DNA from 3 places in the Rummeliibacillus sp. JY-2-4R genome. Region 1 is predicted to be linked to each of the others. Evidence: a T-box and tRNA genes for the amino acid it is inferred to sense, from the RefSeq annotation. Region 1 holds a T-box; the other regions hold tRNA genes.

Region 1 (10,672 bases):
CAAAGTTCCCACCTTCTGCATCAATTCTCGGAGCTAGCATTCCTCCTAAACTATGACCTATAATAAAGATTTTATTTGAAAGAATACGAGAATCTTTTCTTAAGAATTCCGCTGCAAGGATGGCATCTTCGATTGTTTCCTCTTTAACTGAAAGCGAGGTGTCTTTTTTCATTTCTTTGCCATATACAAATGTTCTTTTGTCATAACGTAACACAGCAATTCCTCTTTTTGATAAACCTTCGGCGAGGTCTTTAAATGGATAGTTTTCGCCAATTTTACCATCCATATTACTTGGGCCAGATCCTTGAACTAATACAACCGCAGGATATGATTCAGCCATTTCATTTGGAATAGACAATATTCCGTTAAGCGGGTACTTACCATTCTCACCAATTACAATTTTTTCATCAGCCACTAGTTTCCTCCATTTGATGGTAATTTATTTTCTTCTTTAAATACATTATAAAAACTCTTCATTTATAACAAATTTTAACATAAAAATACGTTTAAACTACTATCTATTTAAACGGAAATGTTTATTTAAAACAAACATAAAAAAATCCCATCGTTAAAAAATATGGGATCATTTTTTGCTACTCACACCAGTCTTTAAATTACGATCTCTCTAAAACATAATTTTCATTTTTATAGACTTTTTGCAAAGCTTTTTCCTCTGCAGGAATCCGTATTAACATCATAATCAAATTCAAAATTGTAAATACAATTGCCGTATAATAGGCTTGGAATATCAAAGGTATGACTGCAATTTCTAAAGCGACAATTAAATAGTTTGGATGTGGAAGCCATTTGTAGGGACCTTTTTTTACAAGTTTTGCATCTGGCAATACGATAATCTTAGTATTCCAGAAATGCCCCAATGATTTTATAGCCCAAATGCGTCCCATTTGTAAGACAATAAAGAAACAAATTAATGAAATCCATAGTGGACTAAGCGATGTTTGCTTGAAAGTATGCTCCAATAAAAGACTGAGTAAAAAACAAACATGTAACAGGACAATGAAAGGATAATGTGATTGTCCGAATTCAATTGCACCACGTTCTTTCATATAACGTTCATTTGCTTTTGCAATCCTCAACTCTACAATTCTTTGTATACATATGATGACGAAAATAATTGTAAATAAAATAGTTCATCACTCCCATTTCAGTAATACTAGTTCACCGCTAAAGCCAGGACCAAGTGAAGTCATAATTCCAAGTTCACCGCTATCAGGTTGTTGTTCCATTACATGTTTTAATACATAGAGAACTGTTGGAGAGGACATATTACCATGTTGTTGTAAGATGAAGGAGCTTGGTTCAAGTATTTTTTTTGAGAGCTCTAATGCAGATTCATATGCAGCAAGAACCTTTTTGCCCCCAGGATGAGCGATAAATCGACTAATGTTGGGGATAGAGAGTGAATTCTTTTGTAGGAAATTTTTCACAAATGGTGTAAGCCACTTTTCGATAATGCTAGGTATACTTTTGGCGAAAATCACGTGTAAACCATCATCTTCAATCCGCCATCCCATTACATCTTCAGAATGTGGGAGTATTTTTGAAGCAGTAGCCTGAATTGCAGGTAAGGATTTGTTGCTCTTTAACTTAGCTTGATCACCAGCAACAATCGCACAAGCAACGCCATCACCAAATAGGGAGGTTCCTACAAAGTTGCTTTTATCCAAATCGCTTGGTTGGAAGGTTAGACTACATAATTCAAGACAAATAACTAATACAATAGCTTCTCTGTGCGCAAGACAATAATCATTTGCACGACTAATACCTGCTGCCCCTCCACCACAACCGAGTCCCCAAATAGGGATTCGCACAACATCATCTGGGAATGCCAGCTGGTTCATAATACGAGCATCAATGCTTGGCGTTGAAATACCAGTAGTGGATATGAAGAAAATGGCATCAATATCTGCAATTTCTACATCTGATACTTTTGCTAAACAGTCTTGAATTACCCGGCAACCATATTCTGTTGCCAATTCAATGTACAAATCATTTTTCTCTGCAAAAGTATGTTCTTCCATATACCATTCAACTGGCATAGCAAGCTGTCTTTTTAAGATTTCTCCATTCTTAAAGACTTTTAAATACCGTTCAAGTCTTTCCATTTTGCCTTCAAAAAGATGATGTATGAATTCTTCAGCTTTTTCCTGCGATAATTGATGGGGTGGAGAGTATGTACTCACTGCATGGATTTTCGGCATTAACTTTAACCCCCTTTGAACTATCTAGTAATAAGCCTATGCATGTTCAGAAAGATTTAAAACAATTGGGGAATTATGTCGAGCAGAAAATAATCAAAAAAGGCCTCCCTGAAAATCTGGGAGGCCGTTGATTATTAATCATTAATCATTATCGCGTGAAAAATTAAAAATCTTTCATTTTCTCAAGCGCTATGATAAATGGAGGATCATTTTTTTGATTGATAAATTCGTAACGCAGTACGTGAACATTTTTCTGTGGTAAGTTGCTGACATATTCTATTACTTGGTCACGTTCATTCTTACCCCCAGCATGTCCATAATACACAACCAAAACAATTATTCCGCCTACTTTTAGTAAATTTAGTAAATCCTCGATTGACTTTAATGTCGTATCAGGCTTCGTAATTATTTCGTGTTCACTGCCTGGTAAATAACCAAGATTAAAAATAGCAGCACTAATGGGTTCTTCTACATAATTAGCTACGTTTTCATGGCCATCTAAAATAACGGATACTCGATCTGCTAATCCGATGTCTTCTAAACGGCTTTTTGTAGAATCAATGGCTTGTTGTTGTATGTCAAATGCATAGACATGACCCATCTCGCCAACTAATTGTGCTAGAAAAGCTGTATCATAGCCATTTCCTGCTGTAGCGTCAACCACAATATCACCATCTGCTACTGTATCTTGCAACAGGAATTGTGCGTATTGTAAAACTCTTTGTAATTTCATTTTGAAGTCACTTCTTCTGGTTTGTAGAACTTCCCTTGATAGCTTCCACGACGCGCAAGTTCTGCATCAATACCGTTTAGTACTTCCCATTTGTTGACAGACCACATAGGTCCGATCATTAAATCGATTGGTCCATCACCAGTAATCCGTTGCACAACCATTTCTGGAGGGATTATTTCTAATTGGTCAGCAACTAAGTTGATGTACGCATCTTTATCCATTAGTTCGAGCATACCTTTTTCGTATTGTTTAACTAGTGGTGTTCCTTTTAATAGATGAAGTAAATGAATTTTTATACCTTGGACATCTAATTTCGCCACTTCTCGAGCTGTATCCATCATCATATCGTAATCTTCCAGAGGTAAGCCATTAATAATATGAGAGCAAACTCGGATACCGTGTTTACGAAGTTTTTCTACCCCTTCTACATACGTAGGATAATCATGTGCCCGGTTGATTAAATTCGCAGTACGTTCATGTACAGTTTGCAAACCTAGTTCCACCCATAGATACGTACGTTCATTTAATTCGGCTAGATATTCTACAACATCATCGGGTAAACAGTCAGGACGTGTAGCAATACTCAACCCCATGACCCCTTCACATGCAAGAGCTGCTTCGAACTTTTCCTTTAAAACTGATAGCGGTGCATGTGTATTTGTATAGGCTTGGAAGTAGGCCATCGTTTTGCCGTTTTTCCATTTATGTTGCATTTTTTCTTTGATTTTTTCGAATTGAACAGGTATTGGATCCACACGATCTCCAGCAAAATCGCCTGAGCCAGCAGCAGAGCAGAAAGTACATCCACCAAAAGCTACTGTACCGTCACGATTGGGACAGTCAAAGCCCGCATCTAATGCTACTTTATAAACCTTACAATCAAATTCATCGCGTAAATAACGATTCCATGTATAATAACGTTTCCCATCAGAAGGAAATGGAAACTCATTGTCTTTTATGTCATTCATAATTTCACTCCTCACCAACAATTCTATCACGGACTGAATAGATTAATCCACGTTCACGAAGACTTAATCCATGTTAGGGGGCATTTATCCAAGCTGAAATTATTTAGCTCACTGATTTTTGGATTTTAATAGTAGATAGTGTATATGTTAGTTGAATTTTCACAATATTTTTTAATAATGAATTATGGTTGTAACTTTAACAAAAGGTTGTTAATATTGGCTAGATATTCGAAATAAATGGAGGACGGACGATGCCAAAAAGTGTTTGGTTATTAATTACAGGGATGCTTATTAACACAATAGGCAACTCTTTTTTATGGCCGCTAAATACAATTTATATGCATGACCACCTTGGACAAACACTTTCAATGGCTGGTCTTGTACTTATGGGAAACGCTGCTGCTGGTGTAGTTGGAAATCTGTTAGGCGGATATGTATTTGATAAATTCGGTGGATTTAAAACAATCTTGATTGGAACGATTCTTACTATTATTGGATTAATATGCCTCGTTATTTGGCATGGATGGCCACATTATGTATGGTTTTTAACATTAATCGGTTTTAGTGGAGGAATTGTCTTTCCAAGCATGTATGCCATGATAGGTACTGCTTGGCCTGAGGGAGGTAGACGAGGATTTAATGCAATCTACCTTGCACAAAACTTAGGCGTAGCAATTGGTCCAGCACTTGCAGGAATCGTTGCAAATAAAAGCTTTGATTATTTATTTATAGCGAATTTAATCATGTATGTGCTGTTTTTCTTTGTTGCTTTATCATATAAAAAAATTCCAACAGAAAACGAAATTGCTCCAAGTTCTGTAATTAGTGAAAGTGGAAAAGTAAAGAATAGATCGTCGTTATATGCACTAATTATATTAGGAATCGGTTACTTGTTAGGCTGGCTGGTCTACATACAATGGACGTCTACCATTTCGTCTTATACACAAGACCTTGGTATTTCCTTAAACCAATATAGTTTACTATGGACGGCTAATGGATTACTGATCGTATTAGGTCAACCGCTAATCAGTCCAATTGTTAAAAAATTTGCTGGATTTTACAAAGGACAAATCTTTACGGGAATTGCTATTTTTATCGTGTCTTTTTACGTTGTAAGCTTTGCAGGATCTTTTAAAATGTTCCTTGTTGCAATCATCATTCTAACTTTTGGTGAAATGTTTGTCTGGCCAATTGTCCCAACAATTGCAAGTACACTTGCACCACGCGGTAAAGAAGGGTTCTACCAAGGCTTGATTAATAGCTTCAGCGCAGTCGGTAAAATGATAGGGCCATTCCTAGGCGGCGTATTAGCAGACCAATACGGGATGAAATTCACTTTCTATGTATTGATTGCCATCCTATTCATATCATTAATTCCTTATATGTTATATGATCGACCAATAAAAAATAGGGAAAATAAAGAAAACGAAACATTTCAATAAGAAAGTAGAGAGTTGTCAATAATGGCAACTCTCTTTTTGGTTTTTGTTAATGCCTTAAAAAACAGTCAAGCAACTAAAAAGGTGATGCCTAGTGATTTGAATCCTGTTGTAGATATTAAATAGTTTCAATTTCAATTTACAAGATATGAAAAAAGAACAATGTATGGGGGAATTTAATACACTTTATGATTTAGATAGTTTTTGTGTAGCAGTTTAATTTGTCCTGTAAAATAAAAGGAAAATCCTAAATAAGCAAGAAGGAAAAAATACTTTAATAAAACTTTTGACTGAAAATTTTAATGGAGATTAGTATTCCACTTCAAGACATTAATGATTAGTATTTATTAGTTATTCAGTCCCTAAGAGATAGAGGGTCGAGTCTTATAGCTCAACAGCAGAAGTATTTATGAAAACTGACTCAAAAGAGAAAATTCTTGTTTAACTAAGAAAATATAGAATTTTTTATGTTAATATATTAATAGGAGGGGATACATATGGAGAAAATATCAATCATCGGGTGCGGAACAATGGGGCATTCAATCGCCATATCTATTGCTTGGGCAGGCTCTAACGTTAATATATATGGAATCAATGATACAGATGTCGAAAAAGCAAATAAGTCATTGGCTTTTAAACTGAATGTTATGGTAGAAAATGAAGTTTTCACAAAAGAGTTAGCAGAATCTATTAAAAAGAAAATTATCTTTTTTACTTCATTAGAAGAAACTGTTGCAGATTCAACATTTATTATAGAAGCAATTCCAGAAATTTTAGAATTAAAACAAGATATGTATAAGCAATTAGAAGCATTGGTTGATGAAAATGTGGTAATTGCTAGCAATACATCTGGACTCCAACCTAGCTTATTATCAGAAAAAATGGACCATAAAGAACGCTTTTTAATTACGCATTTTTGGAATCCTGCGCATCTTATCCCATTAGTAGAAGTAGTGAAAACATCATTTACAAATGAGGATGTAGTAGAAAGAACAATGCAATTATTAATAGAAATAAATAAAAAGCCAATCAAGCTTAATCGTGAAATTCCAGGATTTATAGGCAATCGTTTGCAATTCGCATTATATAGAGAAGCACAAAGTTTATATGAAGCAGGGGTAGCATCTAAAGAAGATATAGATGCAGCAGTTACATATAGTATTGGTAGAAGATTACCAGCTAGCGGACCATTATTGTCTGCAGATATGACTGGATTAGAATGTTGTACAATCGATTTCGAATTACTTATTCGAAGATTTAAGTAATGTTCAAATGCCAGGAGACACATTATCTCGATTAGTTGAAGCAGGGAAATATGGAGACAAGAATGGGAAAGGGTATTATTCTTGGGATGAAGAATTTTCTACGCAAAAGAATTTTGAGCGTGAACAATTACTCATTCAATTCCTAAAAGACGACATGAAGACTGGTAAATAAAGATATTCCTGATTATTTTAGCAACAATTCCACAATTATGCTAAATCTCTTGTCAATTTACGTAACTTCGATTAGAATTAGACACAATATGATATGACTGTGAATGGGATTAGTAGGTTTATCTAGATTTTGTAGAGAGCTAACGTTTGGTGAAAGTTGGTAAATCAGTGAATTGAACTCGCCCGGGAGTCACATTGGTGAAATTATATGATAGCCAAAGTCGTTTTCCGCGTTAAGGAATCAAGTTGAGTGCTGACACTAATTTGGGTGGTACCGCGGGAATTTATACTCTCGTCCCTTTTTTAGGGGCGGGATTTTTTTATTTTTCTAAGAACCTCTCATATTGGCAGCAAACAAAATGGGTATCATTGAACACTTTAAGGAGGGGAATCTTTTGAATTTCAATCATCAAGAAATCGAAAAAAAGTGGCAAGCTTATTGGGCTAATCACAAAACATTTAAAACAGAAAATGACACAACAAAGCCTAAATTTTATGCATTGGATATGTTCCCATATCCATCAGGTGCTGGTCTTCACGTAGGTCACCCTGAAGGCTATACTGCAACGGATATTTTATCTCGTTTCAAACGTATGCAAGGATACAATGTATTGCATCCGATGGGCTGGGATGCTTTTGGTCTTCCTGCAGAACAATACGCACTAGACACTGGGAATGATCCAGCAGAATTCACTCTAAAAAACATCGGTACATTTAAACGTCAAATCCAAGAACTAGGATTTAGCTATGATTGGGATCGTGAAATTAATACAACAGATCCTGAATACTACAAATGGACTCAATGGATCTTCATCCAACTTTATAAAAAGGGCTTAGCTTATATCGATGAAGTAGCTGTTAACTGGTGCCCGGCATTAGGAACAGTTCTAGCAAACGAAGAAGTAATTGATGGTAAATCAGAACGTGGGGGTCACCCAGTTGAACGCCGCCCAATGAAACAATGGATGCTTAAAATTACTGCCTATGCTGATCGTTTACTAGATGACTTAGATGAAGTAGATTGGCCAGAAAATATTAAAGATATGCAACGTCACTGGATTGGCCGTTCAGAAGGAGCAGAAGTTGATTTTACTATCAAAGATACAGATAAACACTTCCGCGTATTCACAACTCGTCCAGATACTTTGTTTGGTGCTACCTATACAGTACTTGCGCCAGAGCATGATTTAGTAAAAGAAATTACTACTGAAGGACAACGCCAAGCTGTCGAAGAGTACCTAGATCAAGTAAAAGTAAAATCAGACCTAGAACGTACAGATCTAGCGAAAGAAAAAACAGGTGTCTTCACAGGTGCTTATGCTGTGAACCCTATTAATGGTAGAGAAATTCCTATTTGGATTGCAGACTATGTACTAGCAAGCTATGGTACTGGTGCGATTATGGCTGTACCTGCTCATGATGAACGTGACTTTGAATTTGCAAAACAATTTAATTTACCAATCATCCCAGTACTAGAAGGTGGAGATGTATCTAAAGAAGCTTTCACTGAAGATGGTCCACATATCAACTCTGATTTCTTAAATGGTCTTGATAAAGCAGAAGGTATTAAAAAAGCGATCGCATGGCTTGAAGAAAATAAAGTTGGTGAAAAGAAAGTATCTTACCGATTACGTGACTGGTTGTTCTCTCGTCAACGTTATTGGGGGGAACCAATTCCAGTAATTCACTGGGAAGATGGATCAATCACTACAGTTCCTGAAGAAGAATTGCCATTAGTTTTACCTAAAACAAGTGACATTCGTCCAAGTGGAACTGGTGAATCACCACTTGCAAATATTGAAGAGTGGGTAAATGTAGTAGATCCTGAAACAGGTAAAAAAGGTCGTCGCGAAACAAATACAATGCCACAATGGGCTGGTTCAAGCTGGTACTTCTTACGTTATATTGATCCTCACAACAAAGAAGCTATTGCAGATCCAGAATTATTAAAACGTTGGCTTCCAGTAGATATTTATATCGGTGGTCAAGAGCATGCAGTACTTCACTTGCTATATGCACGTTTCTGGCATAAAGTACTTTACGATTTGGGTGTAGTACCAACGAAAGAACCATTCCAAAAACTGTTTAACCAAGGCATGATCCTAGGTGAAGGTAACGAAAAAATGTCTAAATCTAAAGGCAACGTCGTAAATCCAGATGATATCGTTGCAAGTCATGGTGCAGATACACTTCGTCTATACGAAATGTTCATGGGGCCATTAGAAGCTTCAATTCCATGGTCAACAAATGGCTTAGATGGAGCACGCCGTTTCTTAGACCGTATCTGGCGTCTATTTATTAATGAAGAAACTGATACGCTTTCTGACAAAATCCAAGCTTCAAATGATACAACTTTAGAAAAGGTTTATCATCAAACAGTACAAAAAGTAACGGATAACAACGAACATATTCGCTTTAATACATCTATTTCTCAAATGATGGTCTTCATCAACGAATGTTACAAAGCAGATGTAGTGCCAACAGGATATGCAGAAGGATTCGTAAAAATGTTAGCACCAATCGCTCCTCATATCGCTGAAGAACTTTGGGGAAAACTTGGCCATACTGAAACAATCACTTATGAACAATGGCCATCATTTGATCCAGAAAAACTAGTGGATGACGAAATTGAAGTCGTTGTTCAAGTCAATGGTAAAGTACGTGCAAAACTAATGGTCTCAAAAGATGCGTCACGCGAAGACCTAGAAGCAGCTGCACTAGCAGATCAACATGTAAAAGAAATGATTGAAGGCAAAGACATTAAAAAAGTCATCGCAGTACCAGGCAAATTAGTTAACATCGTAGCAAAATAATTGATAGGTATATACCCTATTACGAAACAATCTAAGCCTAAAAACCGAAAACCACGCGCTCACTTTTAAAAAGAGTGGGACGTGGTTTTTTAGTATACGAAAATCACACAAAAAAGCAGCTCAAAGTTTTTTATTAAAAGTCAAGATTTTAAGTAATACACTTAATGCATCAGTATTCTTTATACAATGTGTAACATTATAATAAGTTATTTTAAAGCTTAACTAATTTTTGTATTAGTTAAGCTTTTATTTGTGTTTAAAGATATAACTTATGTTCAACAATCGGGACATATTGTTGAATAACATTCTTCTATGAAAGGTTACTCAAACGATACTTGATGAACATTATAAAGAAGGATATAAAATAGATTTGTCGAAAGAGTTATGTTATTAGGAGGGGAATTCAATGAAAGTTACCGATAAGGAAACACAGAAAAAAATTAGATATACATATATTGAAAATGATTCTAACACGGTATGTTTTATGTTATCAGGTTCAAATTATTTATACGACAAACCTCTAATGTACTATTCGAAAATGGAAATGCTTCAGAATAACTTTGATGTTGTTCAAGTTCATTATTCTTATGAACCAACAATTTTTGAAAAAGAAATAGACTATCTTAGTAATTTAATAATCGAAGATGTTGATTCTGTGGTTGAAGAAGTCCTTGCTACAAAGAAATATAAGGAAATTATTTTCTTAGGAAAATCTTTAGGAACAATACCAATTAGTTTTAAATATGCAAATAATGTTACTTCAAAAAAGACTAAATTCGTATTGCTTACCCCTTTACTAAAGCTTGAAGGTTTATATAAAAATATAATGCGAAGCTCGAATGATATTTTAATGGTAATTGGTACAAATGATGGTCATTATGAAACTAATAAAATTAAAGAAATTCAAGTGAAGCCTAATTTAAATTTAATTGAAATAGACGGTGCTAATCATTCATTAGATGTTGAACCAATCAACACAACTCAGTCCTTAAAAGCTATGATAAAAGTAAATGAGGCACTACATCACTTTATTACCAACAAATAAAAAAATGCACGTTACG
Region 2 (10,672 bases), 640 kb from region 1:
TGATGCGTCTTATGTAATTGTAAGTGAAGCAGGAGCTAGTGTTTACTCTGCATCTGAAGTTGCACGTGAGGAATTTCCAGATTTGCATGTTGAGCAACGAAGCGCTGTTTCAATTGCAAGACGATTACAAGATCCTCTAGCAGAGCTAGTAAAGATTGATCCGAAAGCAGTAGGTGTAGGCCAATATCAACATGATGTTTCTCAAAAGAAACTTGAAGAGTCGTTAACTTTTATTGTTGAAACAGCGGTAAACCAAGTCGGTGTAGATGTAAATACAGCATCCCCTTCACTTCTACAATACGTGTCCGGTTTATCCAAAACTGTTGCAGAGAACATCGTTAAGGTTCGAAGTGAAAACGGTAAGTTTACAGCACGTACTCAGTTAAAGAAAATACCAAGATTAGGTGCCAAAACTTATGAACAAGCGGTAGGATTTCTACGTATCCCAAATGCCAAAAACCCACTAGATGCCACTGCAATCCATCCGGAAAGCTATGATTTGGCAAAACAAATTTTAGAAGCAGCTCATATCGATAAAGAACATATTGGTACACGCGAGGCGGAGCAATCCATCGGTACATTAAATATCACTGATTTAAGTAAGAAATGGGAAGTAGGGGAAATAACATTAAAAGATGTAATTGATTCACTTATGAAACCTTCAAGAGATCCACGTGATGCGTTTCCTCAACCATTACTTAAAAAAGATGTATTGAAAATGGAAGATTTACAAACTGGAATGGAGCTACAAGGTACAGTGCGTAATGTTGTTGACTTTGGAGCATTTGTTGACATAGGGGTAAAACAAGATGGACTTGTACACATTTCAAAATTAAAAAAAGGTTATGTAAAGCATCCGCTAGATGTTGTAGCTTTAGGTGATATAGTTACCGTTTGGGTAGACAAAGTAGAAGCGGGTAAAGGTAGAATCTCTTTAACAATGCTTCCTCCCGAACAACAAATTATTGAATTAGACTAGCAGTATCCCACTTATGTGGGGTATTGTTTTTTTATAGGAGGTAGACTATGAAGGATTGTGATTTACATAAATTAGTTTGTACAATTTCAGAGCAAGAATTTCAAAAGCCGTTTCAACACAAAGCTTATTTCAATAAAAGACTTCGTACAACAGGGGGGCGCTATCTATTACAATCTCATAATATTGAAATTAACCCCAAAGCATATGAACAATATGGTCTTGAAGAAGTAAAAGGAATCATTCGTCATGAACTATGTCATTACCATCTTCATTTAGAAGGTAAGGGGTATCAGCATAGAGATGCAGATTTTAGAATGCTATTGAAAAAAACAAATGCTCCTCGCTTTTGTGCAAATTTAGATGGTGGAAAAAGAAGGAGTATTAGTAATAGATATACGTATATTTGCGTCAAATGTGGGGCAAATTATCATCGTAAGATTCGAATGAATACTGCAAAGTATCGTTGTAGCAAGTGTTTAGGCAACCTTATATTAAAAAAATAATTTTTTATAAAAACTCTTGACGATTACGATTTAACTCTTTATAATAGTAAAAGTCGACAAGATGATAAGACATTGAAGCGACAAACAAATGAAGGTTATTCCGAAGTAGCTCAGTTGGTAGCAGCATCTGACTGTTAATCAGAGGGTCGCAGGTTCGAGTCCTGCCTTCGGAGCCATATTGGCCCCTTGGTCAAGCGGTTAAGACACCGCCCTTTCACGGCGGTAACACGAGTTCGAATCTCGTAGGGGTCACCATTTCAATGGTTCGGTAGTTCAGCTGGTTAGAATGCCTGCCTGTCACGCAGGAGGTCGCGGGTTCGAGTCCCGTCCGAACCGCCATTTTTATTGGGGTATAGCCAAGCGGTAAGGCAACGGATTTTGATTCCGTCATGCCCTGGTTCGAATCCAGGTACCCCAGCCATTTTCTTTTGTTATTTCAGCTACGAGTCATTAGCTCAGTTGGTAGAGCATCTGACTTTTAATCAGAGGGTCGCTGGTTCGAATCCTGCATGACTCACCATTTTTTCTTGACATTGGTAAAAAGATATTTTATAATAATTTATACCGATAAGAATAATGCGGTCGTGGCGGAATGGCAGACGCGCTAGGTTGAGGGCCTAGTCGGGGTTAACTCGGTGGAGGTTCAAGTCCTCTCGATCGCACCAAGAAAATAATTTAATATGCGCCCATAGCTCAACTGGATAGAGCGTCTGACTACGGATCAGAAGGTTGTGGATTCGACTTCTGCTGGGCGCACCATAATTTTAAAAACATTATTAACTAAAACCTTTTTTGCGGGTGTAGTTTAGTGGTAAAACCACAGCCTTCCAAGCTGTTGTCGGGAGTTCGATTCTCCTCACCCGCTCCAAATTATGAAATTATATGAACCTTGAAAACTGAACAAGCAAGACGTTAATCAATAAACCTTGTTTGCTAACTTTTGTTAGTGACAAGGACAAACAATAGACATCATCTTTGATGATGCGCTAGCAAAGCTAATGAGCTTTCAAACTTTACTTTTATGGAGAGTTTGATCCTGGCTCAGGACGAACGCTGGCGGCGTGCCTAATACATGCAAGTCGAGCGAATGACGAGGAGCTTGCTCCTCTGATTTAGCGGCGGACGGGTGAGTAACACGTGGGCAACCTGCCCTGTAGACTGGGATAACTTCGGGAAACCGGAGCTAATACCGGATAATCCATTTCACTTCATGGTGAAATGTTGAAAGGCGCTTTCGCGTCACTACAGGATGGGCCCGCGGTGCATTAGCTAGTTGGTGGGGTAACGGCCTACCAAGGCGACGATGCATAGCCGACCTGAGAGGGTGATCGGCCACATTGGGACTGAGACACGGCCCAAACTCCTACGGGAGGCAGCAGTAGGGAATCTTCCACAATGGACGAAAGTCTGATGGAGCAACGCCGCGTGAGTGATGAAGGTTTTCGGATCGTAAAACTCTGTTGTAAGGGAAGAACAAGTACGTTAGGAAATGAACGTACCTTGACGGTACCTTATTAGAAAGCCACGGCTAACTACGTGCCAGCAGCCGCGGTAATACGTAGGTGGCAAGCGTTGTCCGGATTTATTGGGCGTAAAGCGCGCGCAGGTGGTTTCTTAAGTCTGATGTGAAAGCCCACGGCTCAACCGTGGAGGGTCATTGGAAACTGGGAGACTTGAGTGCAGAAGAGGAAAGTGGAATTCCAAGTGTAGCGGTGAAATGCGTAGAGATTTGGAGGAACACCAGTGGCGAAGGCGACTTTCTGGTCTGTAACTGACGCTGAGGCGCGAAAGCATGGGGAGCAAACAGGATTAGATACCCTGGTAGTCCATGCCGTAAACGATGAGTGCTAAGTGTTAGGGGGTTTCCGCCCCTTAGTGCTGCAGCTAACGCATTAAGCACTCCGCCTGGGGAGTACGACCGCAAGGTTGAAACTCAAAGGAATTGACGGGGGCCCGCACAAGCGGTGGAGCATGTGGTTTAATTCGAAGCAACGCGAAGAACCTTACCAGGTCTTGACATCCCAGTGACCGCTCTAGAGATAGAGTTTTCCCTTCGGGGACATTGGTGACAGGTGGTGCATGGTTGTCGTCAGCTCGTGTCGTGAGATGTTGGGTTAAGTCCCGCAACGAGCGCAACCCTTAATCTTAGTTGCCATCATTTAGTTGGGCACTCTAAGGTGACTGCCGGTGACAAACCGGAGGAAGGTGGGGATGACGTCAAATCATCATGCCCCTTATGACCTGGGCTACACACGTGCTACAATGGACGGTACAAAGAGTCGCTAACTCGCGAGAGCACGCTAATCTCATAAAACCGTTCTCAGTTCGGATTGTAGGCTGCAACTCGCCTACATGAAGCCGGAATCGCTAGTAATCGCGGATCAGCATGCCGCGGTGAATACGTTCCCGGGCCTTGTACACACCGCCCGTCACACCACGAGAGTTTGTAACACCCGAAGTCGGTGAGGTAACCTTTTGGGGCCAGCCGCCGAAGGTGGGATAGATGATTGGGGTGAAGTCGTAACAAGGTAGCCGTATCGGAAGGTGCGGCTGGATCACCTCCTTTCTAAGGAATATTTCGGAATAGAGAACGTGGTTCTCTAAGATTAACGCTTGCTGTTCAGTTTTGAAGGCTCATCGCTTTCAAAACATTGTTCTTTGAAAACTGGATAAAACGACATTGAAAAATTCTTAAGTAACACATTTTTTTATATTAAGTTTTAAATTTTTAGGCTTAATAACTTATAGGTTAAGTTATTAAGGGCGCATGGCGGATGCCTTGGCACTAGAAGCCGATGAAGGACGGCACTAACACCGATATGCTTCGGGGAGCTGTAAGTAAGCTTTGATCCGGAGATTTCCGAATGGGGAAACCCACTATTCGTAATGGAATAGTATCTTGACGTGAATACATAGCGTCATGATGGCAGACTCAGGGAACTGAAACATCTAAGTACCTGAAGGAAGAGAAAGAAATTTCGATTCCCTTAGTAGCGGCGAGCGAAACGGGAACAGCCCAAACCAAGAGGCTTGCCTCTTGGGGTTGTAGGACACTCTATATGGAGTTACAAAGGAATGAATTAGACGAAGCGGTTTGGAAAGACCTACCGAAGAAGGTAACAGTCCTGTAGTCAAAAGTTCATTCTCTCCTGAGTGGATCCTGAGTACGGCGGAACACGTGAAATTCCGTCGGAATCTGGGAGGACCATCTCCTAAGGCTAAATACTCTCTAGTGACCGATAGTGAACCAGTACCGTGAGGGAAAGGTGAAAAGCACCCCGGGAGGGGAGTGAAAGAGATCCTGAAACCATGTGCCTACAAGTAGTTAGAGCCCGTTAATGGGTGATAGCGTGCCTTTTGTAGAATGAACCGGCGAGTTACGATTACATGCAAGGTTAAGTTGAAAAGACGGAGCCGTAGCGAAAGCGAGTCTGAATAGGGCGAATGAGTATGTGGTTGTAGACCCGAAACCAGGTGATCTACCCATGTCCAGGGTGAAGGTAAGGTAACACTTACTGGAGGCCCGAACCCACGCACGTTGAAAAGTGCGGGGATGAGGTGTGGGTAGCGGAGAAATTCCAATCGAACTTGGAGATAGCTGGTTCTCTCCGAAATAGCTTTAGGGCTAGCCTCGTGATAGAGAATCTTGGAGGTAGAGCACTGTTTGAACTAGGGGTCCATCCCGGATTACCGAATTCAGACAAACTCCGAATGCCAATGATTTATGCACGGGAGTCAGACTGCGAGTGATAAGATCCGTAGTCAAAAGGGAAACAGCCCAGACCACCAGCTAAGGTCCCAAAGTAATTGTTAAGTGGAAAAGGATGTGACGTTGCTTAGACAACCAGGATGTTGGCTCAGAAGCAGCCACCATTTAAAGAGTGCGTAATAGCTCACTGGTCGAGTGACGCTGCGCCGAAAATGTATCGGGGCTAAACAATTCACCGAAGCTGTGGATAGACATCTATGATGTCTGTGGTAGGAGAGCGTTCTAAGTGCTGTGAAGTCAGACCGGAAGGACTGGTGGAGCGCTTAGAAGTGAGAATGCCGGTATGAGTAGCGAAAGATGGGTGAGAATCCCATCCACCGAATGACTAAGGTTTCCTGAGGAAGGCTCGTCCTCTCAGGGTTAGTCGGGACCTAAGCCGAGGCCGATAGGCGTAGGCGATGGATAACAGGTTGATATTCCTGTACCACCTCCCTACCATTTGAGTAATGGGGGGACACAGTAGGATAGGGTAAGCGCACTGTTGGTTATGTGCGTCTAAATAGTAAGGCGTGAGAGTAGGCAAATCCGCTCTCTATAACGTTGAGCTATGATGGCGAGCGGTTTACCGCGAAGTTCCTGATTTCACACTGTCAAGAAAAGCCTCTAGCGAGGTAGGAGGTGCCCGTACCGCAAACCGACACAGGTAGTCGAGGAGAGAATCCTAAGGTGAGCGAGAGAACTCTCGTTAAGGAACTCGGCAAAATGACCCCGTAACTTCGGGAGAAGGGGTGCTCTAGTAGGGTGCAAGCCCGAGAGAGCCGCAGTGAATAGGCCCAGGCGACTGTTTAGCAAAAACACAGGTCTCTGCAAAACCGTAAGGTGACGTATAGGGGCTGACGCCTGCCCGGTGCTGGAAGGTTAAGGGGATTGCTTAGCGTAAGCGAAGGTGAGAACCGAAGCCCCAGTAAACGGCGGCCGTAACTATAACGGTCCTAAGGTAGCGAAATTCCTTGTCGGGTAAGTTCCGACCCGCACGAAAGGCGTAACGATCTGGGCACTGTCTCAACGAGAGACTCGGTGAAATTATAGTACCTGTGAAGATGCAGGTTACCCGCGACAGGACGGAAAGACCCCGTGGAGCTTTACTGTAGCCTGATATTGAATTTTGGTACAGCTTGTACAGGATAGGTAGGAGCCTGAGATACCGGAGCGCCAGCTTCGGTGGAGGCGTCCTTGGGATACTACCCCAGCTGTATTGAAATTCTAACCCGTACCCCTATATCGGGGTAGGAGACAGTGTCAGGCGGACAGTTTGACTGGGGCGGTCGCCTCCTAAAGAGTAACGGAGGCGCCCAAAGGTTCCCTCAGAATGGTTGGAAATCATTCGCAGAGTGTAAAGGCACAAGGGAGCTTGACTGCGAGACCTACAAGTCGAGCAGGGTCGAAAGACGGGCTTAGTGATCCGGTGGTTCCGCATGGAAGGGCCATCGCTCAACGGATAAAAGCTACCCCGGGGATAACAGGCTTATCTCCCCCAAGAGTCCACATCGACGGGGAGGTTTGGCACCTCGATGTCGGCTCATCGCATCCTGGGGCTGTAGTCGGTCCCAAGGGTTGGGCTGTTCGCCCATTAAAGCGGTACGCGAGCTGGGTTCAGAACGTCGTGAGACAGTTCGGTCCCTATCCGTCGTGGGCGTAGGAAATTTGAGAGGAGCTGTCCTTAGTACGAGAGGACCGGGATGGACACACCGCTGGTGTACCAGTTGTTCTGCCAAGAGCATCGCTGGGTAGCTATGTGTGGACGGGATAAGTGCTGAAAGCATCTAAGCATGAAGCCCCCCTCAAGATGAGATTTCCCATTACGCAAGTAAGTAAGATCCCTTGAAGACGACAAGGTAGATAGGTTCGAGGTGGAAGTGTGGTGACACATGGAGCTGACGAATACTAATAGATCGAGGACTTAACCAAACGTTATTTTAAGAACTTCAATAAGGTTTATCCAGTTTTGAAAGAACAATTCTTTCTTTATAAATAGTCTAGTAATGATGGCAAAGAGGTCACACCTGTTCCCATGCCGAACACAGAAGTTAAGCTCTTTAGCGCCAATGGTAGTTGGGGGCTGTCCCCCTGCGAGAGTAGGACATTGCTAGGCACACATTAAAGCACAACTAGTTAATAGTTGTGCTTTTTTGATCTTTGTTAATATTATTAAGTTTATTTATAGCATTATTACGAATATAAGCTACTACTGAAACGTGTTATATAAATATCACAGACAATAACTCTATTAATCAAGATAGCCAAAAAAGCATTTCGAGAAGTATATAAAACTTTCAATTAAGCTTAAAAACTCTAAAGAGCAAACGCACTCAAAATGAGCAAATAAATCTGTCAATTCTATAAATAATTTGCTAATTTAATAAAATACCTGTTATAATAATTCTTGGCTAAAAATTATGGTCCGGTAGTTCAGCTGGTTAGAATGCCTGCCTGTCACGCAGGAGGTCGCGGGTTCGAGTCCCGTCCGGACCGCCATTTTAGGTTAAATGTAAATGCAAACACAGCTAAACAGCTGTGTTATTTTTTTATGTCTGAATGATTTCAACTCGTTCACTTTGAACATTTTCATTGCTTTAGGTAAACTATAGGTAGTGTGAATTTGAGAGGACGAAGACTATGACATTGGAAATTAGAGTTGCTTCTTTAGATGAAACAAACCGATTAGCATTGAAACTTGCTAAATTACTTGAAGCACAAGATACAATTACTTTGGAAGGAAATCTTGGTGCTGGGAAGACTACATTTACGCAATTCTTAGCAAAAGGTCTAGGTATTAAACGTACAGTTAATAGCCCAACTTTCACGATATTAAAACAATACGAGGGTCGACTACCGTTTAATCATTTAGACGTTTATCGTTTAGCAGATAGCGATGAAGATCTTGGGTGGGATGAGATTTTCTATGGGGAAGCTGTAACTGTCGTAGAATGGGCTCATTTAATTGAACAAGACCTGCCACCTGAGCGTTTAGAGATTATAATTGAGCGTATTGATGAACATTCAAGAAGATTTTTATTGAAACCAATCGGAATACATTACGAACGGTTGTGTGAGGAGTTAATGAAATGATTTGGTTAGGAATAGATACAGCGAATTCTCCTTTAGCTATTGCAATAGTAAAGGATGGACAAGTAATCGCAAGCGAAGTTACAAACATCAGAGTAAACCACTCTGCAGGTGTTATGCCTGCTATTGAGCATATATTTAAAAAAGTGAATATTTCTCCAAAAGAGATTGATGCAATTGCAGTAAGCAAAGGACCTGGTTCTTATACAGGTGTGCGTATAGGCGTTACTATTGCAAAGACGTTATCTTGGACATTACAAAAACCTTTAGTGGGTGTTTCAAGCTTGAAAGTGCTTGCGGCAAACGCTTTTATGTTTAAAGGAGTTATTTGTTCATTAATCGATGCAAGACGTCAAAATGTTTATGCAGCAGCTTTTAACGCAACAAAAGGGCTTGAAACTGTTGTAGAAGATGGGCATTATAGTATGATGAGCTTATTAGAAAAATTAGAACGACTAGGTCAACCAGTTATTTTTGTTGGCCATGATGTAGATCACTTCTGGCAACTAATTCAACAAGAATTGGGCGAGCAAGCACTAAGAGCACCGTATACGCTAGATTTACCAGATGCAGCAAAGCTTATTCAATTGGCCGAACAACAAGAATTACCGTCTATAGAGGCAACACATACTTTTGTTCCAACATATTGTCGTTTAGCAGAAGCTGAAGCCAACTGGTTAAAAGAACAAAATGGAAAACAATAGGTGAGCTGATGATTACGTATCGACAAATGACGATTGAAGATGTAGAGGCAGTACATGGCATTGAAGAAGCAGTTTTTGCTACGCCATGGACACTAGACGCTTTTTATCATGAAATGACAACCAATACACAAGCCACCTACGTCGTTGCTGTGGACGAAACAGATGAAATTATCGGCTTTTGTGGCATGTGGATTGTTTTAGATGAAAGCCAAATTACGAATGTAGCCGTACTCCCTGCTGGTAGGGGGAAAGGTACAGGTGAAGGTTTAATGCGAGAAGCGATTCGTATAGCAAAAGAACGTGATGTAGTGATTATGAGCTTAGAAGTTCGTGTATCCAACATTGTTGCTCAAAACCTGTATCGAAAACTTGGATTTCAAGAAGGTGGAGTTCGTAAAGGCTATTATACTGATAACCAAGAGGACGCTCTTGTCATGTGGGTGAATTTATAATGGAAAAAGAACTATATATATTAGGCATTGAGAGTAGTTGCGATGAAACAGCTGCTTCCATAGTGAAAAATGGTCATGAGATTGTTTCGAATGTAGTAGCATCTCAAATTGAGAGCCATAAACGTTTTGGTGGAGTAGTACCCGAAATTGCTTCACGACATCATGTAGAACAAGTAACTATTGTTATTGAAGAAGCATTAAAACAAGCAGATATGACACCTGAAGATTTGGACGCTGTTTGTGTCACAGAAGGACCCGGACTTGTTGGCGCATTATTGATTGGGATTAATGCAGCTAAAGCTTTTGCTTTTGCAAATAATTTACCACTAGTGGGAGTACACCATATTGCAGGTCATATTTATGCTAATGCACTAATTCAACCAATGGAATTTCCATTGTTAGCATTAGTTGTATCAGGTGGACATACTGAGCTTGTGTTGATGAAAGCGGATGGTCATTTCGAATTGATTGGTGAGACACGTGACGATGCAGCTGGTGAAGCCTACGATAAAGTTGCAAGGGTGCTTAACATTCCGTATCCTGGAGGCCCAAAAATTGATCAATTAGCACATGAAAGTGATGGTGCAGTAGACTTTCCACGCGTTTGGTTAGATCATAATTCATATGATTTTAGTTTCAGTGGTTTAAAATCAGCTGTTATTAATTATAAACATAATGCAGATCAACGCGGAGAAGAAATAAATCCAATGCATGTTGCAAAAGGGTTCCAAGATAGTGTAGTAGAAGTATTAACTGCAAAAACGCTAAGAGCAGCACGAGAATTTAAAGTAAAACAAGTGATTGCAGCTGGTGGTGTCTCTGCAAATAAAGGATTACGAGCATCATTAGAAGAAGCATTCCAAAAAGAGGGTATACCTTTTTATGTACCGCCTTTAAAATTATGTACAGATAATGCAGCAATGATTGCAGCTGCCGGTACATCCATGTTTAAAGCAGGAAAACGAAGCGATTTAACACTAAACGGTCGACCAGGCATGGAATTAACTTCATGGTATGATTAAAAGTTATGCACAGAAAGAGGCTTTCGAACTTTTGCGAAAGTCTCTTTTTTGTATTAAATTATAAGAAAATTCGAAAATAATCCACAGTTTGTGGATAACCTGTGGAAAACATGTGCGTTTACTATATATAGTATTGGGTTTTGCACATTTAATTGTGCATAACTCAATAAAAAATTG
Region 3 (10,672 bases), 1.1 Mb from region 1:
ACATCGAGGTGCCAAACCTCCCCGTCGATGTGGACTCTTGGGGGAGATAAGCCTGTTATCCCCGGGGTAGCTTTTATCCGTTGAGCGATGGCCCTTCCATGCGGAACCACCGGATCACTAAGCCCGTCTTTCGACCCTGCTCGACTTGTAGGTCTCGCAGTCAAGCTCCCTTGTGCCTTTACACTCTGCGAATGATTTCCAACCATTCTGAGGGAACCTTTGGGCGCCTCCGTTACTCTTTAGGAGGCGACCGCCCCAGTCAAACTGTCCGCCTGACACTGTCTCCTACCCCGATATAGGGGTACGGGTTAGAATTTCAATACAGCTGGGGTAGTATCCCAAGGACGCCTCCACCGAAGCTGGCGCTCCGGTATCTCAGGCTCCTACCTATCCTGTACAAGCTGTACCAAAATTCAATATCAGGCTACAGTAAAGCTCCACGGGGTCTTTCCGTCCTGTCGCGGGTAACCTGCATCTTCACAGGTACTATAATTTCACCGAGTCTCTCGTTGAGACAGTGCCCAGATCGTTACGCCTTTCGTGCGGGTCGGAACTTACCCGACAAGGAATTTCGCTACCTTAGGACCGTTATAGTTACGGCCGCCGTTTACTGGGGCTTCGGTTCTCACCTTCGCTTACGCTAAGCAATCCCCTTAACCTTCCAGCACCGGGCAGGCGTCAGCCCCTATACGTCACCTTACGGTTTTGCAGAGACCTGTGTTTTTGCTAAACAGTCGCCTGGGCCTATTCACTGCGGCTCTCTCGGGCTTGCACCCTACTAGAGCACCCCTTCTCCCGAAGTTACGGGGTCATTTTGCCGAGTTCCTTAACGAGAGTTCTCTCGCTCACCTTAGGATTCTCTCCTCGACTACCTGTGTCGGTTTGCGGTACGGGCACCTCCTACCTCGCTAGAGGCTTTTCTTGACAGTGTGAAATCAGGAACTTCGCGGTAAACCGCTCGCCATCATAGCTCAACGTTATAGAGAGCGGATTTGCCTACTCTCACGCCTTACTATTTAGACGCACATAACCAACAGTGCGCTTACCCTATCCTACTGTGTCCCCCCATTACTCAAATGGTAGGGAGGTGGTACAGGAATATCAACCTGTTATCCATCGCCTACGCCTATCGGCCTCGGCTTAGGTCCCGACTAACCCTGAGAGGACGAGCCTTCCTCAGGAAACCTTAGTCATTCGGTGGATGGGATTCTCACCCATCTTTCGCTACTCATACCGGCATTCTCACTTCTAAGCGCTCCACCAGTCCTTCCGGTCTGACTTCACAGCACTTAGAACGCTCTCCTACCACAGACATCATAGATGTCTATCCACAGCTTCGGTGAATTGTTTAGCCCCGATACATTTTCGGCGCAGCGTCACTCGACCAGTGAGCTATTACGCACTCTTTAAATGGTGGCTGCTTCTGAGCCAACATCCTGGTTGTCTAAGCAACGTCACATCCTTTTCCACTTAACAATTACTTTGGGACCTTAGCTGGTGGTCTGGGCTGTTTCCCTTTTGACTACGGATCTTATCACTCGCAGTCTGACTCCCGTGCATAAATCATTGGCATTCGGAGTTTGTCTGAATTCGGTAATCCGGGATGGACCCCTAGTTCAAACAGTGCTCTACCTCCAAGATTCTCTATCACGAGGCTAGCCCTAAAGCTATTTCGGAGAGAACCAGCTATCTCCAAGTTCGATTGGAATTTCTCCGCTACCCACACCTCATCCCCGCACTTTTCAACGTGCGTGGGTTCGGGCCTCCAGTAAGTGTTACCTTACCTTCACCCTGGACATGGGTAGATCACCTGGTTTCGGGTCTACAACCACATACTCATTCGCCCTATTCAGACTCGCTTTCGCTACGGCTCCGTCTTTTCAACTTAACCTTGCATGTAATCGTAACTCGCCGGTTCATTCTACAAAAGGCACGCTATCACCCATTAACGGGCTCTAACTACTTGTAGGCACATGGTTTCAGGATCTCTTTCACTCCCCTCCCGGGGTGCTTTTCACCTTTCCCTCACGGTACTGGTTCACTATCGGTCACTAGAGAGTATTTAGCCTTAGGAGATGGTCCTCCCAGATTCCGACGGAATTTCACGTGTTCCGCCGTACTCAGGATCCACTCAGGAGAGAATGAACTTTTGACTACAGGACTGTTACCTTCTTCGGTAGGTCTTTCCAAACCGCTTCGTCTAATTCATTCCTTTGTAACTCCATATAGAGTGTCCTACAACCCCAAGAGGCAAGCCTCTTGGTTTGGGCTGTTCCCGTTTCGCTCGCCGCTACTAAGGGAATCGAAATTTCTTTCTCTTCCTTCAGGTACTTAGATGTTTCAGTTCCCTGAGTCTGCCATCATGACGCTATGTATTCACGTCAAGATACTATTCCATTACGAATAGTGGGTTTCCCCATTCGGAAATCTCCGGATCAAAGCTTACTTACAGCTCCCCGAAGCATATCGGTGTTAGTGCCGTCCTTCATCGGCTTCTAGTGCCAAGGCATCCGCCATGCGCCCTTAATAACTTAACCTATAAGTTATTAAGCCTAAAAATTTAAAACTTAATATAAAAAAATGTGTTACTTAAGAATTTTTCAATGTCGTTTTATCCAGTTTTCAAAGAACAATGTTTTGAAAGCGATGAGCCTTCAAAACTGAACAGCAAGCGTTAATCTTAGAGAACCACGTTCTCTATTCCGAAATATTCCTTAGAAAGGAGGTGATCCAGCCGCACCTTCCGATACGGCTACCTTGTTACGACTTCACCCCAATCATCTATCCCACCTTCGGCGGCTGGCCCCAAAAGGTTACCTCACCGACTTCGGGTGTTACAAACTCTCGTGGTGTGACGGGCGGTGTGTACAAGGCCCGGGAACGTATTCACCGCGGCATGCTGATCCGCGATTACTAGCGATTCCGGCTTCATGTAGGCGAGTTGCAGCCTACAATCCGAACTGAGAACGGTTTTATGAGATTAGCGTGCTCTCGCGAGTTAGCGACTCTTTGTACCGTCCATTGTAGCACGTGTGTAGCCCAGGTCATAAGGGGCATGATGATTTGACGTCATCCCCACCTTCCTCCGGTTTGTCACCGGCAGTCACCTTAGAGTGCCCAACTAAATGATGGCAACTAAGATTAAGGGTTGCGCTCGTTGCGGGACTTAACCCAACATCTCACGACACGAGCTGACGACAACCATGCACCACCTGTCACCAATGTCCCCGAAGGGAAAACTCTATCTCTAGAGCGGTCACTGGGATGTCAAGACCTGGTAAGGTTCTTCGCGTTGCTTCGAATTAAACCACATGCTCCACCGCTTGTGCGGGCCCCCGTCAATTCCTTTGAGTTTCAACCTTGCGGTCGTACTCCCCAGGCGGAGTGCTTAATGCGTTAGCTGCAGCACTAAGGGGCGGAAACCCCCTAACACTTAGCACTCATCGTTTACGGCATGGACTACCAGGGTATCTAATCCTGTTTGCTCCCCATGCTTTCGCGCCTCAGCGTCAGTTACAGACCAGAAAGTCGCCTTCGCCACTGGTGTTCCTCCAAATCTCTACGCATTTCACCGCTACACTTGGAATTCCACTTTCCTCTTCTGCACTCAAGTCTCCCAGTTTCCAATGACCCTCCACGGTTGAGCCGTGGGCTTTCACATCAGACTTAAGAAACCACCTGCGCGCGCTTTACGCCCAATAAATCCGGACAACGCTTGCCACCTACGTATTACCGCGGCTGCTGGCACGTAGTTAGCCGTGGCTTTCTAATAAGGTACCGTCAAGGTACGTTCATTTCCTAACGTACTTGTTCTTCCCTTACAACAGAGTTTTACGATCCGAAAACCTTCATCACTCACGCGGCGTTGCTCCATCAGACTTTCGTCCATTGTGGAAGATTCCCTACTGCTGCCTCCCGTAGGAGTTTGGGCCGTGTCTCAGTCCCAATGTGGCCGATCACCCTCTCAGGTCGGCTATGCATCGTCGCCTTGGTAGGCCGTTACCCCACCAACTAGCTAATGCACCGCGGGCCCATCCTGTAGTGACGCGAAAGCGCCTTTCAACATTTCACCATGAAGTGAAATGGATTATCCGGTATTAGCTCCGGTTTCCCGAAGTTATCCCAGTCTACAGGGCAGGTTGCCCACGTGTTACTCACCCGTCCGCCGCTAAATTAGAGGAGCAAGCTCCTCGTCATTCGCTCGACTTGCATGTATTAGGCACGCCGCCAGCGTTCGTCCTGAGCCAGGATCAAACTCTCCATAAAAGTAAAGTTTGAAAGCTCATTAGCTTTGCTAGCGTATCATCAAAGATGATATCTATAGTTTGTCCTTGTCACTAACAGAAGTTAGTGAACAAAGTTTATTGATTAACGTCTTGCTTGTTCAGTTTTCAAGGTTCATAAAATAATTGGTGGAGCCTAGCGGGATCGAACCGCTGACCTCCTGCGTGCAAGGCAGGCGCTCTCCCAGCTGAGCTAAGGCCCCAATATAATTTTAAATGGTCGGGAAGACAGGATTCGAACCTGCGACCCCTTGGTCCCAAACCAAGTGCTCTACCAAGCTGAGCTACTTCCCGATATGGTGCGCCCAGCAGAAGTCGAATCCACAACCTTCTGATCCGTAGTCAGACGCTCTATCCAGTTGAGCTATGGGCGCATATTTTATATTAATTATTGCTTATATGTTAAATAAAGATGGTGCCGAGGACCGGAATCGAACCGGTACGGTAGTCACCTACCGCAGGATTTTAAGTCCTGTGCGTCTGCCAGTTCCGCCACCCCGGCATATTTGGAGCGGAAGACGGGGTTCGAACCCGCGACCCCCACCTTGGCAAGGTGATGTTCTACCACTGAACTACTTCCGCATATGCTTCAAGTTTTTTTAAAATCTGGCAATTATAAAGTTTTAGAATAAATGGTGCGGGTGAAGGGAGTCGAACCCCCACGCCTTGCGGCGCTAGATCCTAAGTCTAGTGCGTCTGCCAATTCCGCCACACCCGCTAGGTTTATTTAAAATGGTGAGTCATGCAGGATTCGAACCAGCGACCCTCTGATTAAAAGTCAGATGCTCTACCAACTGAGCTAATGACTCACTTTAAAATAGAATATGGTGCCGGCGAAAGGAGTCGAACCCTCGACCTACTGATTACAAGTCAGTTGCTCTACCAACTGAGCTACACCGGCAAATTAAAATATGGTGGAGGATGACGGGATCGAACCGCCGACCCCCTGCTTGTAAGGCAGGTGCTCTCCCAGCTGAGCTAATCCTCCATATTCAGCCTAGCAACGTCCTACTCTCGCAGGGGGACAGCCCCCAACTACCATTGGCGCTAAAGAGCTTAACTTCTGTGTTCGGCATGGGAACAGGTGTGACCTCTTTGCCATCATTACTAGACTATGTATCCTTCTTAAGGACAAGAATTATTTTATCACTTATCTAAAGAAAAGTCAATATTTTTTTGATAAGCTAATTATTCTTTCAAAACTGGATAAACTTTCATTGAAGTTCTTAAAATAACGTTTGGTTAAGTCCTCGATCTATTAGTATTCGTCAGCTCCATGTGTCACCACACTTCCACCTCGAACCTATCTACCTTGTCGTCTTCAAGGGATCTTACTTACTTGCGTAATGGGAAATCTCATCTTGAGGGGGGCTTCATGCTTAGATGCTTTCAGCACTTATCCCGTCCACACATAGCTACCCAGCGATGCTCTTGGCAGAACAACTGGTACACCAGCGGTGTGTCCATCCCGGTCCTCTCGTACTAAGGACAGCTCCTCTCAAATTTCCTACGCCCACGACGGATAGGGACCGAACTGTCTCACGACGTTCTGAACCCAGCTCGCGTACCGCTTTAATGGGCGAACAGCCCAACCCTTGGGACCGACTACAGCCCCAGGATGCGATGAGCCGACATCGAGGTGCCAAACCTCCCCGTCGATGTGGACTCTTGGGGGAGATAAGCCTGTTATCCCCGGGGTAGCTTTTATCCGTTGAGCGATGGCCCTTCCATGCGGAACCACCGGATCACTAAGCCCGTCTTTCGACCCTGCTCGACTTGTAGGTCTCGCAGTCAAGCTCCCTTGTGCCTTTACACTCTGCGAATGATTTCCAACCATTCTGAGGGAACCTTTGGGCGCCTCCGTTACTCTTTAGGAGGCGACCGCCCCAGTCAAACTGTCCGCCTGACACTGTCTCCTACCCCGATATAGGGGTACGGGTTAGAATTTCAATACAGCTGGGGTAGTATCCCAAGGACGCCTCCACCGAAGCTGGCGCTCCGGTATCTCAGGCTCCTACCTATCCTGTACAAGCTGTACCAAAATTCAATATCAGGCTACAGTAAAGCTCCACGGGGTCTTTCCGTCCTGTCGCGGGTAACCTGCATCTTCACAGGTACTATAATTTCACCGAGTCTCTCGTTGAGACAGTGCCCAGATCGTTACGCCTTTCGTGCGGGTCGGAACTTACCCGACAAGGAATTTCGCTACCTTAGGACCGTTATAGTTACGGCCGCCGTTTACTGGGGCTTCGGTTCTCACCTTCGCTTACGCTAAGCAATCCCCTTAACCTTCCAGCACCGGGCAGGCGTCAGCCCCTATACGTCACCTTACGGTTTTGCAGAGACCTGTGTTTTTGCTAAACAGTCGCCTGGGCCTATTCACTGCGGCTCTCTCGGGCTTGCACCCTACTAGAGCACCCCTTCTCCCGAAGTTACGGGGTCATTTTGCCGAGTTCCTTAACGAGAGTTCTCTCGCTCACCTTAGGATTCTCTCCTCGACTACCTGTGTCGGTTTGCGGTACGGGCACCTCCTACCTCGCTAGAGGCTTTTCTTGACAGTGTGAAATCAGGAACTTCGCGGTAAACCGCTCGCCATCATAGCTCAACGTTATAGAGAGCGGATTTGCCTACTCTCACGCCTTACTATTTAGACGCACATAACCAACAGTGCGCTTACCCTATCCTACTGTGTCCCCCCATTACTCAAATGGTAGGGAGGTGGTACAGGAATATCAACCTGTTATCCATCGCCTACGCCTATCGGCCTCGGCTTAGGTCCCGACTAACCCTGAGAGGACGAGCCTTCCTCAGGAAACCTTAGTCATTCGGTGGATGGGATTCTCACCCATCTTTCGCTACTCATACCGGCATTCTCACTTCTAAGCGCTCCACCAGTCCTTCCGGTCTGACTTCACAGCACTTAGAACGCTCTCCTACCACAGACATCATAGATGTCTATCCACAGCTTCGGTGAATTGTTTAGCCCCGATACATTTTCGGCGCAGCGTCACTCGACCAGTGAGCTATTACGCACTCTTTAAATGGTGGCTGCTTCTGAGCCAACATCCTGGTTGTCTAAGCAACGTCACATCCTTTTCCACTTAACAATTACTTTGGGACCTTAGCTGGTGGTCTGGGCTGTTTCCCTTTTGACTACGGATCTTATCACTCGCAGTCTGACTCCCGTGCATAAATCATTGGCATTCGGAGTTTGTCTGAATTCGGTAATCCGGGATGGACCCCTAGTTCAAACAGTGCTCTACCTCCAAGATTCTCTATCACGAGGCTAGCCCTAAAGCTATTTCGGAGAGAACCAGCTATCTCCAAGTTCGATTGGAATTTCTCCGCTACCCACACCTCATCCCCGCACTTTTCAACGTGCGTGGGTTCGGGCCTCCAGTAAGTGTTACCTTACCTTCACCCTGGACATGGGTAGATCACCTGGTTTCGGGTCTACAACCACATACTCATTCGCCCTATTCAGACTCGCTTTCGCTACGGCTCCGTCTTTTCAACTTAACCTTGCATGTAATCGTAACTCGCCGGTTCATTCTACAAAAGGCACGCTATCACCCATTAACGGGCTCTAACTACTTGTAGGCACATGGTTTCAGGATCTCTTTCACTCCCCTCCCGGGGTGCTTTTCACCTTTCCCTCACGGTACTGGTTCACTATCGGTCACTAGAGAGTATTTAGCCTTAGGAGATGGTCCTCCCAGATTCCGACGGAATTTCACGTGTTCCGCCGTACTCAGGATCCACTCAGGAGAGAATGAACTTTTGACTACAGGACTGTTACCTTCTTCGGTAGGTCTTTCCAAACCGCTTCGTCTAATTCATTCCTTTGTAACTCCATATAGAGTGTCCTACAACCCCAAGAGGCAAGCCTCTTGGTTTGGGCTGTTCCCGTTTCGCTCGCCGCTACTAAGGGAATCGAAATTTCTTTCTCTTCCTTCAGGTACTTAGATGTTTCAGTTCCCTGAGTCTGCCATCATGACGCTATGTATTCACGTCAAGATACTATTCCATTACGAATAGTGGGTTTCCCCATTCGGAAATCTCCGGATCAAAGCTTACTTACAGCTCCCCGAAGCATATCGGTGTTAGTGCCGTCCTTCATCGGCTTCTAGTGCCAAGGCATCCGCCATGCGCCCTTAATAACTTAACCTATAAGTTATTAAGCCTAAAAATTTAAAACTTAATATAAAAAAATGTGTTACTTAAGAATTTTTCAATGTCGTTTTATCCAGTTTTCAAAGAACAATTGGTGGAGCCTAGCGGGATCGAACCGCTGACCTCCTGCGTGCAAGGCAGGCGCTCTCCCAGCTGAGCTAAGGCCCCAAAAGAGTATTTAAATGGTGGGCCTAAATGGACTCGAACCATCGACCTCACGCTTATCAGGCGTGCGCTCTAACCAGCTGAGCTATAGGCCCCTTTTGAGATTAAATATTAATGAAAGTGATGAACCTTCAAAACTGAACAGCAAGCGTTAATCTAGAGAACCACGTTCTCTATTCCGAAATATTCCTTAGAAAGGAGGTGATCCAGCCGCACCTTCCGATACGGCTACCTTGTTACGACTTCACCCCAATCATCTATCCCACCTTCGGCGGCTGGCCCCAAAAGGTTACCTCACCGACTTCGGGTGTTACAAACTCTCGTGGTGTGACGGGCGGTGTGTACAAGGCCCGGGAACGTATTCACCGCGGCATGCTGATCCGCGATTACTAGCGATTCCGGCTTCATGTAGGCGAGTTGCAGCCTACAATCCGAACTGAGAACGGTTTTATGAGATTAGCGTGCTCTCGCGAGTTAGCGACTCTTTGTACCGTCCATTGTAGCACGTGTGTAGCCCAGGTCATAAGGGGCATGATGATTTGACGTCATCCCCACCTTCCTCCGGTTTGTCACCGGCAGTCACCTTAGAGTGCCCAACTAAATGATGGCAACTAAGATTAAGGGTTGCGCTCGTTGCGGGACTTAACCCAACATCTCACGACACGAGCTGACGACAACCATGCACCACCTGTCACCAATGTCCCCGAAGGGAAAACTCTATCTCTAGAGCGGTCACTGGGATGTCAAGACCTGGTAAGGTTCTTCGCGTTGCTTCGAATTAAACCACATGCTCCACCGCTTGTGCGGGCCCCCGTCAATTCCTTTGAGTTTCAACCTTGCGGTCGTACTCCCCAGGCGGAGTGCTTAATGCGTTAGCTGCAGCACTAAGGGGCGGAAACCCCCTAACACTTAGCACTCATCGTTTACGGCATGGACTACCAGGGTATCTAATCCTGTTTGCTCCCCATGCTTTCGCGCCTCAGCGTCAGTTACAGACCAGAAAGTCGCCTTCGCCACTGGTGTTCCTCCAAATCTCTACGCATTTCACCGCTACACTTGGAATTCCACTTTCCTCTTCTGCACTCAAGTCTCCCAGTTTCCAATGACCCTCCACGGTTGAGCCGTGGGCTTTCACATCAGACTTAAGAAACCACCTGCGCGCGCTTTACGCCCAATAAATCCGGACAACGCTTGCCACCTACGTATTACCGCGGCTGCTGGCACGTAGTTAGCCGTGGCTTTCTAATAAGGTACCGTCAAGGTACGTTCATTTCCTAACGTACTTGTTCTTCCCTTACAACAGAGTTTTACGATCCGAAAACCTTCATCACTCACGCGGCGTTGCTCCATCAGACTTTCGTCCATTGTGGAAGATTCCCTACTGCTGCCTCCCGTAGGAGTTTGGGCCGTGTCTCAGTCCCAATGTGGCCGATCACCCTCTCAGGTCGGCTATGCATCGTCGCCTTGGTAGGCCGTTACCCCACCAACTAGCTAATGCACCGCGGGCCCATCCTGTAGTGACGCGAAAGCGCCTTTCAACATTTCACCATGAAGTGAAATGGATTATCCGGTATTAGCTCCGGTTTCCCGAAGTTATCCCAGTCTACAGGGCAGGTTGCCCACGTGTTACTCACCCGTCCGCCGCTAAATTAGAGGAGCAAGCTCCTCGTCATTCGCTCGACTTGCATGTATTAGGCACGCCGCCAGCGTTCGTCCTGAGCCAGGATCAAACTCTCCATAAAAGTAAAGTTTGAAAGCTCATTAGCTTTGCTAGCGTATCATCAAAGATGATATCTATAGTTTGTCCTTGTCACTAACAGAAGTTAGTGAACAAAGTTTATTGATTAACGTCTTGCTTGTTCAGTTTTCAAGGTTCATATAATCACCCGTAAGCGACTTAATTATTATATCAAACAAGGAATTGTTTGTCAAGGACTTTTTCATTTTCGATTCTTTTATAATTAAGTTTACTCATTTGAGCGACTTAATTATTATACCAATTTATCAATTCAGCGTCAATAACTTTTTTTAAAAGTCTCTTTCGTAATGAC

What was found. A T-box is a leader RNA that pairs with one kind of tRNA and senses whether it is charged. The one in region 1 lies ahead of leuS (leucine--tRNA ligase), so its partner is inferred to be a tRNA-Leu.
Region 2: it encodes a tRNA-Leu, which carries the amino acid that the T-box ahead of leuS (leucine--tRNA ligase) is inferred to sense. The anticodon was not compared.
Region 3: it encodes a tRNA-Leu, which carries the amino acid that the T-box ahead of leuS (leucine--tRNA ligase) is inferred to sense. The anticodon was not compared.

What each region holds. Positions count from the first base shown of each region.
Region 1 covers NZ_CM132623.1:3,049,867-3,060,538, reverse strand. Annotated here, with positions in the region: gene ACWV26_RS14910 (alpha/beta hydrolase family protein) at 1-415, opposite strand, end outside; gene ACWV26_RS14905 (isoprenylcysteine carboxyl methyltransferase family protein) at 615-1,097, opposite strand; gene ACWV26_RS14900 (type III polyketide synthase) at 1,155-2,222, opposite strand; gene ACWV26_RS14895 (class I SAM-dependent methyltransferase) at 2,386-2,955, opposite strand; gene ACWV26_RS14890 (TIGR01212 family radical SAM protein) at 2,952-3,923, opposite strand; gene ACWV26_RS14885 (MDR family MFS transporter) at 4,175-5,365, shown strand; gene ACWV26_RS14880 (3-hydroxyacyl-CoA dehydrogenase family protein) at 5,860-6,627, shown strand; gene ACWV26_RS14875 (hypothetical protein) at 6,635-6,799, shown strand; T-box leader at 6,890-7,101, shown strand; gene leuS (leucine--tRNA ligase) at 7,194-9,611, shown strand; gene ACWV26_RS14865 (alpha/beta family hydrolase) at 10,018-10,656, shown strand.
Region 2 covers NZ_CM132623.1:3,688,815-3,699,486, reverse strand. Annotated here, with positions in the region: gene ACWV26_RS18135 (Tex family protein) at 1-979, shown strand, start outside; gene ACWV26_RS18130 (SprT family protein) at 1,027-1,482, shown strand; tRNA gene ACWV26_RS18125 (tRNA-Asn) at 1,582-1,658, shown strand; tRNA gene ACWV26_RS18120 (tRNA-Glu) at 1,663-1,737, shown strand; tRNA gene ACWV26_RS18115 (tRNA-Asp) at 1,745-1,821, shown strand; tRNA gene ACWV26_RS18110 (tRNA-Gln) at 1,829-1,903, shown strand; tRNA gene ACWV26_RS18105 (tRNA-Lys) at 1,927-2,002, shown strand; tRNA gene ACWV26_RS18100 (tRNA-Leu) at 2,061-2,147, shown strand; tRNA gene ACWV26_RS18095 (tRNA-Arg) at 2,165-2,241, shown strand; tRNA gene ACWV26_RS18090 (tRNA-Gly) at 2,277-2,350, shown strand; rRNA gene ACWV26_RS18085 (16S ribosomal RNA) at 2,501-4,048, shown strand; rRNA gene ACWV26_RS18080 (23S ribosomal RNA) at 4,230-7,159, shown strand; rRNA gene rrf (5S ribosomal RNA) at 7,227-7,343, shown strand; tRNA gene ACWV26_RS18070 (tRNA-Asp) at 7,650-7,726, shown strand; gene tsaE (tRNA (adenosine(37)-N6)-threonylcarbamoyltransferase complex ATPase subunit type 1 TsaE) at 7,868-8,320, shown strand; gene tsaB (tRNA (adenosine(37)-N6)-threonylcarbamoyltransferase complex dimerization subunit type 1 TsaB) at 8,317-9,021, shown strand; gene rimI (ribosomal protein S18-alanine N-acetyltransferase) at 9,030-9,473, shown strand; gene tsaD (tRNA (adenosine(37)-N6)-threonylcarbamoyltransferase complex transferase subunit TsaD) at 9,473-10,495, shown strand.
Region 3 covers NZ_CM132623.1:98,133-108,804, reverse strand. Annotated here, with positions in the region: rRNA gene ACWV26_RS00530 (23S ribosomal RNA) at 1-2,537, opposite strand, end outside; rRNA gene ACWV26_RS00525 (16S ribosomal RNA) at 2,719-4,266, opposite strand; tRNA gene ACWV26_RS00520 (tRNA-Ala) at 4,411-4,486, opposite strand; tRNA gene ACWV26_RS00515 (tRNA-Pro) at 4,501-4,577, opposite strand; tRNA gene ACWV26_RS00510 (tRNA-Arg) at 4,581-4,657, opposite strand; tRNA gene ACWV26_RS00505 (tRNA-Leu) at 4,697-4,785, opposite strand; tRNA gene ACWV26_RS00500 (tRNA-Gly) at 4,791-4,865, opposite strand; tRNA gene ACWV26_RS00495 (tRNA-Leu) at 4,917-5,001, opposite strand; tRNA gene ACWV26_RS00490 (tRNA-Lys) at 5,017-5,092, opposite strand; tRNA gene ACWV26_RS00485 (tRNA-Thr) at 5,109-5,184, opposite strand; tRNA gene ACWV26_RS00480 (tRNA-Val) at 5,196-5,271, opposite strand; rRNA gene rrf (5S ribosomal RNA) at 5,279-5,395, opposite strand; rRNA gene ACWV26_RS00470 (23S ribosomal RNA) at 5,522-8,451, opposite strand; tRNA gene ACWV26_RS00465 (tRNA-Ala) at 8,549-8,624, opposite strand; tRNA gene ACWV26_RS00460 (tRNA-Ile) at 8,640-8,716, opposite strand; rRNA gene ACWV26_RS00455 (16S ribosomal RNA) at 8,816-10,363, opposite strand.